DNA from 3 places in the Bacillus spongiae genome. Region 1 is predicted to be linked to each of the others. Evidence: riboswitches for the same ligand, from Rfam matches in the RefSeq annotation. Region 1 holds a riboswitch; each other region holds the start of a gene.
What was found. Region 1 has a riboswitch for lysine ahead of WAK64_RS00770 (aspartate kinase). Riboswitches for the same ligand answer to the same signal wherever they lie in the genome.

Region 2: linked by a shared signal. The riboswitch ahead of WAK64_RS12365 (Na+/H+ antiporter NhaC family protein) and the one ahead of WAK64_RS00770 (aspartate kinase) in region 1 are both predicted to bind lysine.
Region 3: linked by a shared signal. The riboswitch ahead of WAK64_RS14055 (Fur-regulated basic protein FbpA) and the one ahead of WAK64_RS00770 (aspartate kinase) in region 1 are both predicted to bind lysine.

Annotation. Positions count from the first base shown of each region.
Region 1 covers NZ_JBBAXC010000001.1:172,377-175,665, reverse strand. Annotated here, with positions in the region: gene WAK64_RS00775 (YslB family protein) at 1-245, shown strand, start outside; gene WAK64_RS00770 (aspartate kinase) at 345-1,574, opposite strand; lysine riboswitch at 1,703-1,882, opposite strand; gene uvrC (excinuclease ABC subunit UvrC) at 1,946-3,289, opposite strand, start outside.
Region 2 covers NZ_JBBAXC010000009.1:132,401-135,689, forward strand. Annotated here, with positions in the region: gene WAK64_RS12365 (Na+/H+ antiporter NhaC family protein) at 518-2,056, opposite strand; lysine riboswitch at 2,176-2,367, opposite strand; gene WAK64_RS12370 (YunC family protein) at 2,824-3,126, opposite strand; gene WAK64_RS12375 (bifunctional metallophosphatase/5'-nucleotidase) at 3,169-3,289, opposite strand, start outside.
Region 3 covers NZ_JBBAXC010000011.1:91,733-95,021, forward strand. Annotated here, with positions in the region: gene WAK64_RS14045 (aromatic acid exporter family protein) at 1-399, opposite strand, end outside; gene WAK64_RS14050 (BrxA/BrxB family bacilliredoxin) at 484-921, opposite strand; lysine riboswitch at 1,152-1,331, shown strand; gene WAK64_RS14055 (Fur-regulated basic protein FbpA) at 1,431-1,580, shown strand; gene WAK64_RS14060 (M15 family metallopeptidase) at 1,994-2,833, opposite strand; gene WAK64_RS14065 (HAMP domain-containing sensor histidine kinase) at 2,907-3,289, opposite strand, start outside.

The DNA.
Region 1 (3,289 bases):
CAATCACTTTATCATCTGAAAAAAAGAATAGAAAAGTATATCGCTTATCAGGCCCTATCGTAGAGAAACGGCTAGAAATGGACGAAGATGCATGTTTTAAATTAGAAGCAGGGTTTCTTGCCCAACAATTTGAAAGACAAAACAAAGTGTTAACCGAAGCAACTAATGAAATACATAAGCGTTCTTCTATCGTCGAACTCATTGTTCAATGGGATAGTTCAATACCGATTGAGATCGAAAAATAATCTGTAAGTAGGAAAAGGCTTCATCCTTCGGAAAATCTGAATGTAAAAAACGCAAGTGTTATAACATAAAAGCTGAGGAAATCTCCTCAGCTTTTTCCCTTATATAGGAACATTTTGTGTATCTAATTCAAACGCTGTATGCAAAGCTCTTGATGCCGCAAGCATATTGTTGTTTTCAACTACAACTGACACTTTAATCTCCGATGTGCTTACCATTTTAATCGCAATATTTTCTCTTGTTAAAGTATCAAACATTTTAGCTGCTACTCCTGGATTAGATATCATCCCAGACCCTACAATGGACACCTTTGCTAAACTGTCTTCGGATTCAATCCGATCAAACAACAATGACTCTTTTTTTGAATGTAGCACTTGTAGCGTACGTTCAAGGTCTTTTTCTTTTATTGAAAAAGATAAATTCATTGTCCCGTCCCCGAGTTGACTTTGAATAATAATATCTACATCAATTTTGTTGAGGGCTAATGCTGAAAAGATAGCCGACAACCCTGTCACTTCATTGGTTAAACCAAACACAGTTATACGGATAATCTCTTTTTCAAACGCTACTCCACGAACAACTAAGCTATTTTCCATTTCTAGTTCCTCCTCAATTCTTGTACCCTTTGCTCGTTCCATACTAGAGCGGACTTCTAAAGGCAACGAATAATTTTTTGCAAACTCTACCGCTCGTGGATGTAATACCCCTGCTCCTAAGTTCGCTAATTCTAACATTTCATCATAGGATATAGTTGAAAGTTTCATGGCTCTTTCAATATAACGAGGGTCCGAGGTATAAACACCATCTACATCTGTATAAATGTCGCACCTTTCTGCATCTAAAGCAGATGCAAGCGCTACAGCGGTCGTATCAGATCCACCTCTACCTAAAGTGGTAATTTCACCATCCTCTGTAATCCCCTGAAACCCTGCAACGACAACAATTTTATTTGATGATAAGGCTTCTTCAACTTTCTTTGTGTCAATGGACGTAATACGTGAATTCCCAAATACTTTTTCTGTTTTGATTCCAGCTTGCCAACCTGTAAACGATTGAGCTTCAAACCCTTTTTGATGTAACGCCATCGAAAGAAGGGCAATGGTGACTTGTTCACCTGTCGTTAATAACATATCTAATTCCCGTTGAGGAGGATTTTTTGTTACCCCTTGACCAAGGGAAACTAACTGATCGGTTGCCTTCCCCATTGCGGATACTACGACTACAACCTTATTCCCATTGTGGTATTCATCGATTACCCGATCAGCTACTGTCTGTATTCGTTCGACACTCCCAACAGAAGTTCCTCCAAATTTTTGTACTATAATTCCCACGATATCGCCTTCCCTTTTCAAAAAAATCAACATAAACATCTTGGTCATTAGAGCTGAAAAAAATAAAAAAGCAATGAGATAGCATATCTCATTGCTTGTATAGACGAAGATAAAACACCGTTTATACGATGTGAGATAGCTCTCCAAGATGATTACATCCTGACAATTCTGGATTTATTCAATACAGAACCAGTCAAATAAGTATAGAGACTTACTCAACTTCGGCGACGCTTCCCTTTCAAAGCCTTTCATTAGAGCTCTACCTCTTCTAGACTTCTACTCTTAAAGTTCGCACCTCTATCACCACTTGTAAAAGTGATAATGATATAAAGTTGTGGTAATTATAGCATAGATTGTGAACGTGAACAATGCTATTCGTTCAATTTTTCAATTATTGTTTTAGCTACATTTTTTGGAATGCCAGCTTCAATTAATTCCTCAATGGTAGCCCCCTTCATTTTTTTCAGTGAGCCGAAGTGACGAAGGAGCTGCTTTTTTCGTTTCGGTCCAATTCCTGAAATATCATCTAATACTGACTGGAACAATGATTTTCCTCGTTGCTGACGATGGAATGTAATCGCAAACCGATGAACTTCGTCTTGAATTCTTTGTAATAAATAAAATTCTTGTGAGGTTCTTTTCAGCGGAACCTCACACAATGGATTTCCATAAAGTAATTGTGATGTTTTATGTTTATCATCTTTAGCAAGTCCAGCTAGTGGAATATCAAGGTTTAATTCATCTTCTAATATCTCTCTAGCAGCTTCGATTTGCCCTTTTCCTCCATCAATAATAATTAAATCAGGCAGCGGCAAATTTTCTCTAAGGACTCTAGTATATCGTCTCCGAACAACCTCTCTCATTGATTCGTAATCATCAGGCCCTGTTACGGTACCTAACTTGTATTTACGATATTCATTTTTAGCCGGCTTTCCATCAATAAAGACAACGAGTGCTGAGACCGCATTCGTTCCTTGAATATTAGAATTATCAAAAGCTTCAATTCTAAGTGGAGGGTATATATTCATCGCTTTTCCTAAGTTTTCTACCGCTTTAATAGTTCTTTCTTCATCTCGTTCTATTAAGGCAAATTTCTCATTTAAGGCAATGGAAGCATTTTTCTCTGCAAGCTTAACTAATTCTTTCTTTTTTCCTATTTTTGGTTGAATAATTTTAACGTTCAGTAGTTTTTGCACCATCTCTCCATCTATACGTTCAGGTAAAAAAATCTCCTTCGGCTTAAGATGACTCGATTTTTGATAAAACTGCCCAAGAAAGGTTAAGAACTCTTCTCTAGGTTCATCATAAATAGGAAAAGTTGATACATCTCGTTCAATCATTTTACCTTGACGCACAAAGAATACTTGCACACACATCCAGCCTTTATCAACCGCATAACCAAAAATATCTCGATCTGTAAAATCCGTCATGGTCATTTTCTGCTTTTCCATCGTGGCTTCGATATGAATAATTTTGTCACGGTATTCTGTCGCTCGTTCAAACTCAAGATTTACAGCTGCTTCCTCCATTTTTTCTGTTAATTCTTTTTTTATCTCTTTAAAGCCCCCATTGAGAAACTTTGTAATATCCTCTTTCATTTTACGATACGTCTCTTCTTCAACTTCCTTTACACACGGAGCTAAACATTGTCCCAAGTGGTAATACAAACATACCCGATCAGGCAAGGTGCTACATTTTCGTAATGGATAAATGCG
Region 2 (3,289 bases), on a different contig from region 1:
TCGAAAGATTCTAAAAAAATAGGGAGGAACGCTTCTTTATAACTTACTAACCTTCGCCACCTGTGATAGATTATCATCCTTAATTAGGATTTCATACCTTTCTCCATCCTTATTGATATGACTGAAATATCGGTGTTATTCTTTGAAAGATAATCAACTTACACTACTAAATAAACCTCCTCCCTTTTTGAGTCAACAATTCTCTTGTAATTTAATCCAATCCTCACTTATAGCATCAATTCACTTTAAATTTATGACCTTTGACCCAAGTCTCTAGCAGGAAATCATCCACATTATATCGCCAAACATTAAGATATATATCATATGCGAATAAAGTATACTATTTTAAATAGGGAAAAATGGAAGTAAATGAACCAAGGAGAATATTATAAAAATAAACATTCTGTTAAAGGTCGTGCATGTTAAGTCCGAACTAATTACCATAAACGGAAGCAGACAAAACGAAAAGGCATGAGTCCGGTTCCATTCCGGACTCATGCCTAAGTTTTTTAATCTATTATACTGTCTTTTCACCTTTATTGCCCATCACAAAACCATAAGCTATTAATAACATAGCGGTTATACCAAGGGCAAGAAGAGTGCTGCCAGTAAATCCTAAAATTATAAAGCCAATAACTGAAATCACCGCTCCAGTAAGGGCATAAGGTAGCTGAGTAATGACATGATCCATGTGATTACTTCCCGCACCAGTTGAAGAAAGAATAGTCGTGTCAGAGATTGGTGAGCAATGATCACCAAAAACAGCACCTGCTAAAACAGCAGCTAATGAAGGAAGCAACATTTCAACATCTGTTACTGCCGCAATTTGCCCTGCGATTGGTAAAAGGATACCGAATGAACCCCAAGATGTTCCCGTTGAAAAAGCAATGATTCCTGCTACGATAAAGAGAATAGCTGGTAATAATCCAATTGGTAAATTCGATTCTTCCACTAGCCCAGCTAAATAAGTGCCTGTCCCTAATGAATCAATTAAACCAACAATCATCCATGCAAAAATGAGGATATAAATAGCTGGTAGCATGGACTTAATCCCTTCCACGATACCGACTGAATAGGTCGATGCTTGAGATCCTTTGCGTAAATTCATCACGACCGCTACAGCTAATCCAACTAACCCTCCATATAATAATGAAGTTGCTACATCTGTATTCTCAAGAATATTAAATATATCCCATTTTCCATCAAACCCTGTCCAAATCATTGTTCCTATCGTTCCTACTACTAAAGCGATGATCGGTAAAATTAAATCAATAACTTGACCCTTCTCACTAACAGGAAGGTCATTTTTTAACTCTCCAGGGATGTCTTTAGTCTTGTCATATACTTCACCAGATTCGATAGCTCTAGCTTCATGAACTTTCATTTGTCCTAGGTTAATACCACGCGTAGTCGTAATAAATACGAGAGCAATGGCTGCAAACACATATAAATTCATTGGAATCATTTGAATAAACGCCGAAAAAGCAGAGTAGTCCGACACATTATATTCCGTGATAATTCCCGCAATAATGGTAATGATATACGCACCCCAGCTCGAAATTGGGGAAACAACACAAATTGGTGCAGATGTTGAATCAATAATGTACGCAAGTTTTGCACGAGAAACGTTGTGACGATCAGTTATTGGACGAGCGACTTGCCCTACTGCAAGCGCATTAAAATAATCATCGATGAAAACAATAATTCCTAGTACTGCCGCAACGATTTGTGCTCCTACTCTTGTTTTCACACGCTTCATTGCCCATTCTCCAAAGGCACGTGTTCCGCCTGAAAGATTAATAAACGCCGTAATCATTCCAAGAATTAGTAGGAAGAGCATAATATATACATACCAAGTATTTAGTGCACCTTCATCAACGAAAATACCTTTAAATGAGTCCCATATAATTGTAAATGTTTCAACGATATTGAATTGAGATAAAATGAGGGCTGCTGATACAATTCCCGTCCCTAACGAAAGTAGAACTCGTTTCGTTAAGACGACCATTATAATCGCAATTAGTGGTGGTAATAATGAGTAAATTGTGTTTTCCATATAGTTTTCCTCCTCCTATTTATAGGACAGGGGGGAACAGTTTGTATCATAGAAGAAATACAAAAAAGGTAATGATAGAGACGCTATCATTACCTTTGTAATATAGACATTTCTCCATCACGATCTGTAGCTCCCCATTATGAAGATGATAATATTTCTTCATAATGACAGTGTTACCTTTTTTCAAAGTAACCCCAATAATAAAGAATTCGACCTATCTTTATTACTTCGGCAAAACTTCCTTTTAACTGTGATCTTCGTTGTCATCCTCACACAGCTTACTAATAAATCTTGCAGCCTCTACCCCATCGGATTTTGATTAGGATATTATTAAATTATTAAACACTTTTACTACTATATCAACATATCTAGCATTTTGCAACCTATTTACATAAGAAAAATTTCCCAAAAAGGAATTTGAAGTTTCCACTTAAGTCCATAACAAGTAAGCACACTAAATATAGCATGTTGTTTACTTAAACACTTTACAAATATTGAACCAAGATCATTCCATACATTTTACTATTTAGCCATCTCTACATAGTTATTTAAAAAAGTATCGTTTGCATCTATAATAAGAGATTTGTTAAAGGTGAATTTTGTAAATGAAATATATGATGTCTTTTTATAAGGGAAGGAGATAGTGCAGTCAACAATTAATGGGTACGGCAAGTAGATAACCATTGAGAATCAATTTTAATATTCAACTTTTTCCTTAAAGGGTGAGAACTAGCGAACAAAGAATAAAACAGCCCTTTTAGGCTGTTTTACACCATTTTTAACAAAGCTTCTTTGCCTATAGTTCCTTTTGTTATTCCTAGTGACTCAGCCTCATGTGTAACCATTTCTAATGGGGCATGTAAAAGTTCGTCAATTGTTTTCACTCCGACTGCTCTACCTGCTATTATTTTCCGGGCAAAAAGCTTATCATTCAGAAGTTTTACATCTAGCGCACCGCACATAATATAGCCATTGTCACATGTAACAACAAGCAGATTAGTTTTTGGAAGTTCTACTGAAATGGCTAAAAATGTATGTCCTTCAATGACAATTGGGGATAAATTCACCATGCTTCAACGCTCCTTTCACCATATATGTATGATGAGAAGAACTTATGAGTGATGCTTTTTTAACTCCCATGAAAAAACATCTCGTATAAATTCTGGCATATAATATGTTTTCTTGGCTCTTTTAAGCTCAGGAAAGAAATGACCAAAGGTAAACATGTCTGTC
Region 3 (3,289 bases), on a different contig from region 1:
GCCAATTCCAATGACAATGATTCCAACCTCATTTAGTATTAACTCGAAATCGATCTGTTTAGCAGAATATAAGTGCAGAATAATAACGGAGCTTGTAACAATGCCTTCTTTTGCTTTAACAGCCACGGTAGTCGGAATAAAAAATAAGAGCATTAATCCTATAGTGATAGGGGAATAGGCAATCCCTTCAAAAAATACATAAGAAAAACCCATTGCAATGATACCAGCTAAAAAGCGACTCCACGATGCAGATAAGGATTTTTTGCGAGTGTTTTGCACACAAAGAATTACGATAATACCAGCGGATGCAAAATTATCTAGTTGGAGCCACTGCGCGAGCAATATGGCTATTGTCGTTCCGATTGCGGTTTTAATGGTTCGATACCCTATTTTAAACATGGATATTCTCCTATCATCAAGTCTATTTCCTCATTTTAGCCATACAAAAAACCTGACATTCATTAAATGTCAGGTGTGTAAGCGTTATACTTCCTCGCAATACTTGTCAAAAGCTTCTTGTAGTTGGTTGACGACAGACATAGGATGGTGTCCTTCAATTTCATGTCGCTCTACCATTGTGCAAATCTTTCCATCTTTTATTAATGCAAAGGATGGTGAGGACGGAGGATAGCCAGTGAAATAACTACGTGCTTTAGCAGTTGCTTCTTTATCCTGTCCTGCAAATACAGTCACTAAATGATCTGGACGCTTATCATAATGAACGGCATGAGATGCAGCAGGGCGAGCGATTCCGCCAGCACAACCACAGACAGAATTAATCATAACGAGCGTTGTACCGTCTTTTGCTAAAATTTCTTCAACAGCTTCCGGAGTAGTTAATTGTGTATAACCGGCCGCTTCAATCTCTTCTCTAGCCTGTTTGACAACATCATTCATAAATAAATTAAAATCCATACTCAATGTTCTTCTCTCCTTTAATACATACTGAGATGTACTTTAATCATAGTGGATTATGAATGTTTTTTCAAACATTCGTTATCGTAACTACTAGATTTTTATTTTATTATCCGTTTTTTGCTTAAATAATAAATTTTTTAAATTAAAATATTTTGTCTTTTTATAAAGGTATTGACAAGTAGGTACGATGTTTGATAAAACTATACACAATAAAAAAAGAATAATTACTCCTCTCTGAAAATAGAGGTGCATGGTTGATCAGTAACTTATGGGAGATGTGTGGCATCTAGGAACATAAGCTAAAGGCACTCATGCCGAAGTGAAGAAATTTCCACAGAATGATTCACTGGGGTTACACTTAACAGGTGTGGCACTGTCACAGGCAAAAAAGTTTGTGTTGGGCTATTAAGGAGATGTTGTTGCATAAGTAAAGCGCCAACATCTTGTTAGGCGTTTTTTGCTTTATTGAAAGGGAAGGTGAGGGGAAATACCAAATAAGAAGGAGAAACAGGATGAATCAAGAGCTGGCAGTTTTAGATAAAGATGAATTAATCGATTTATTTATTCAAAAAGGAATTTTTAAAGCAGAGGATGGGCGCCATTTATTTCAGCTCTCATTAAGTGAACTATATAATTTGTATCAAAAAGGGTGTACAAAATAAATTTGCAAATAAGAGTTATTGGATGACTTTCTGTATGGGATCGTTAGCAGGATTTACTTTAGACAAAACTATTTGACAGCGATTTTGTATAAATGATCGAACTCGTTTCATTAATCAATACCTTATGAAGAATACCTTGATGGAACCATCTCAACGTGTAAATTGGATCTTCATGCATCACTGCACTTTATGGCAGGTAAGTTCCTTTATGAATAGCTCGGTTCTGTATCGATTTAACGGATACTGGGCAAGGAGATCACTCCTAGCCCTTATATAAACACGACTTCTCTATTATATGAGTGCTGTAATTTTCTCATATCCAAGTACATTTTCCTGTAAATTTGCCGATGCAGATTTACAATCACTATTTATATTAAAAACTATTGTAACACCGACAAAGGTAAATTCATCAATTATTCGCTTATCGTTATGATGACTCCATCAACATTATTTCCTGAAATGTCATATTGTTGATTATTAGGTATTTTAATGCTTGTACTTTCAGAAATAGGATAGTACGACAACGTGTAGGTTTTATTGTCTATTATGACAGAAAGATTTTTTTCTTCTCTGAGATAAGCTATATACTCCTCAAGAGCAAAATTCTTTTCGTACATAATGGCACTATGAGGTAATCCAACATAGCGGATATGCCACGGCTCATATTGAATTTTGGTAACATCTATTTTATCTTCGGGGTAGCGTAAGATAAAGCCGTATCTCCAAGAATTTTTTTCTATCCACTTTCCTTCGGGTGCTTTGCTCATTTCCATTAGAGTAGACCCTACATCGAGCGATAAACCTAGATTATGCTCACTATAACCAGCTGGTAAGGCGTAATTAGCCCCCATTTCTTGATAAAGCTTATTCTGTTCTTGAAAATTGCGAAATCCACTACTAATTAAAAAATGATTAACCCCTTCGTTTTCAGCACTAGTGACCATTTTAGAAAATGCTTGTGCAACTTCTGTCGACAAATTAATGTTGCTATTAAGCAGCCCGTAACCTATTGTCAATTCATCATTTGCCATTAATGTGACAATATCTGATTTAATGCTCTCTTCTCGAGCAGGATAGTCATGATTAGCTAGCAGGAGGTTTCCTTGGTAAATCTCTTTTTTTGTAATGTCAATTTCAGTCGTTTCAGTATAATTTAGATCAGTTTCTAGGATTTCGACAGAATTTTGAGACATCAGCTCCGTATTGACTATGATAAAAATGATAAGAGATAAAAAAAATCCCCACTTCTTCATGTGTTTTTCCCCTCCCTGTTGTTTCTTAAAACTAGGATAGGAAAAAATGTTTAAAAAGAGAGTAGGGTAATATTTAAATTTTTCTTAAATCATTTTCGGCCGGAATAATTTCGTCATCTGGCTTGTTTTCAAGAGGTAATCGAACTTCGAACATCGTACGTATAATACTACTTTCAGCCTTAATGGTGCCATTATGCTGCTCTACTATATTCTTCGCAATGAACAAGCCAAGACCTGTGCTCTTTTTTTGCTGAGTTCGAGCTTTGTCACCTGTATAAAACATATCAAAAAGGTGTGGAAGTTCATCAGGAGGAATTCGATCACCATAGTTCACAACTTGAACAACGACGTCATCAGATTCAATAAATCCATTAATGTCTACATATTCTCCCTCGTACCCATAACGGCTGGCGTTGGTTAGTAGATTTTCAAAAACACGGGCTAATAAATCGCCAT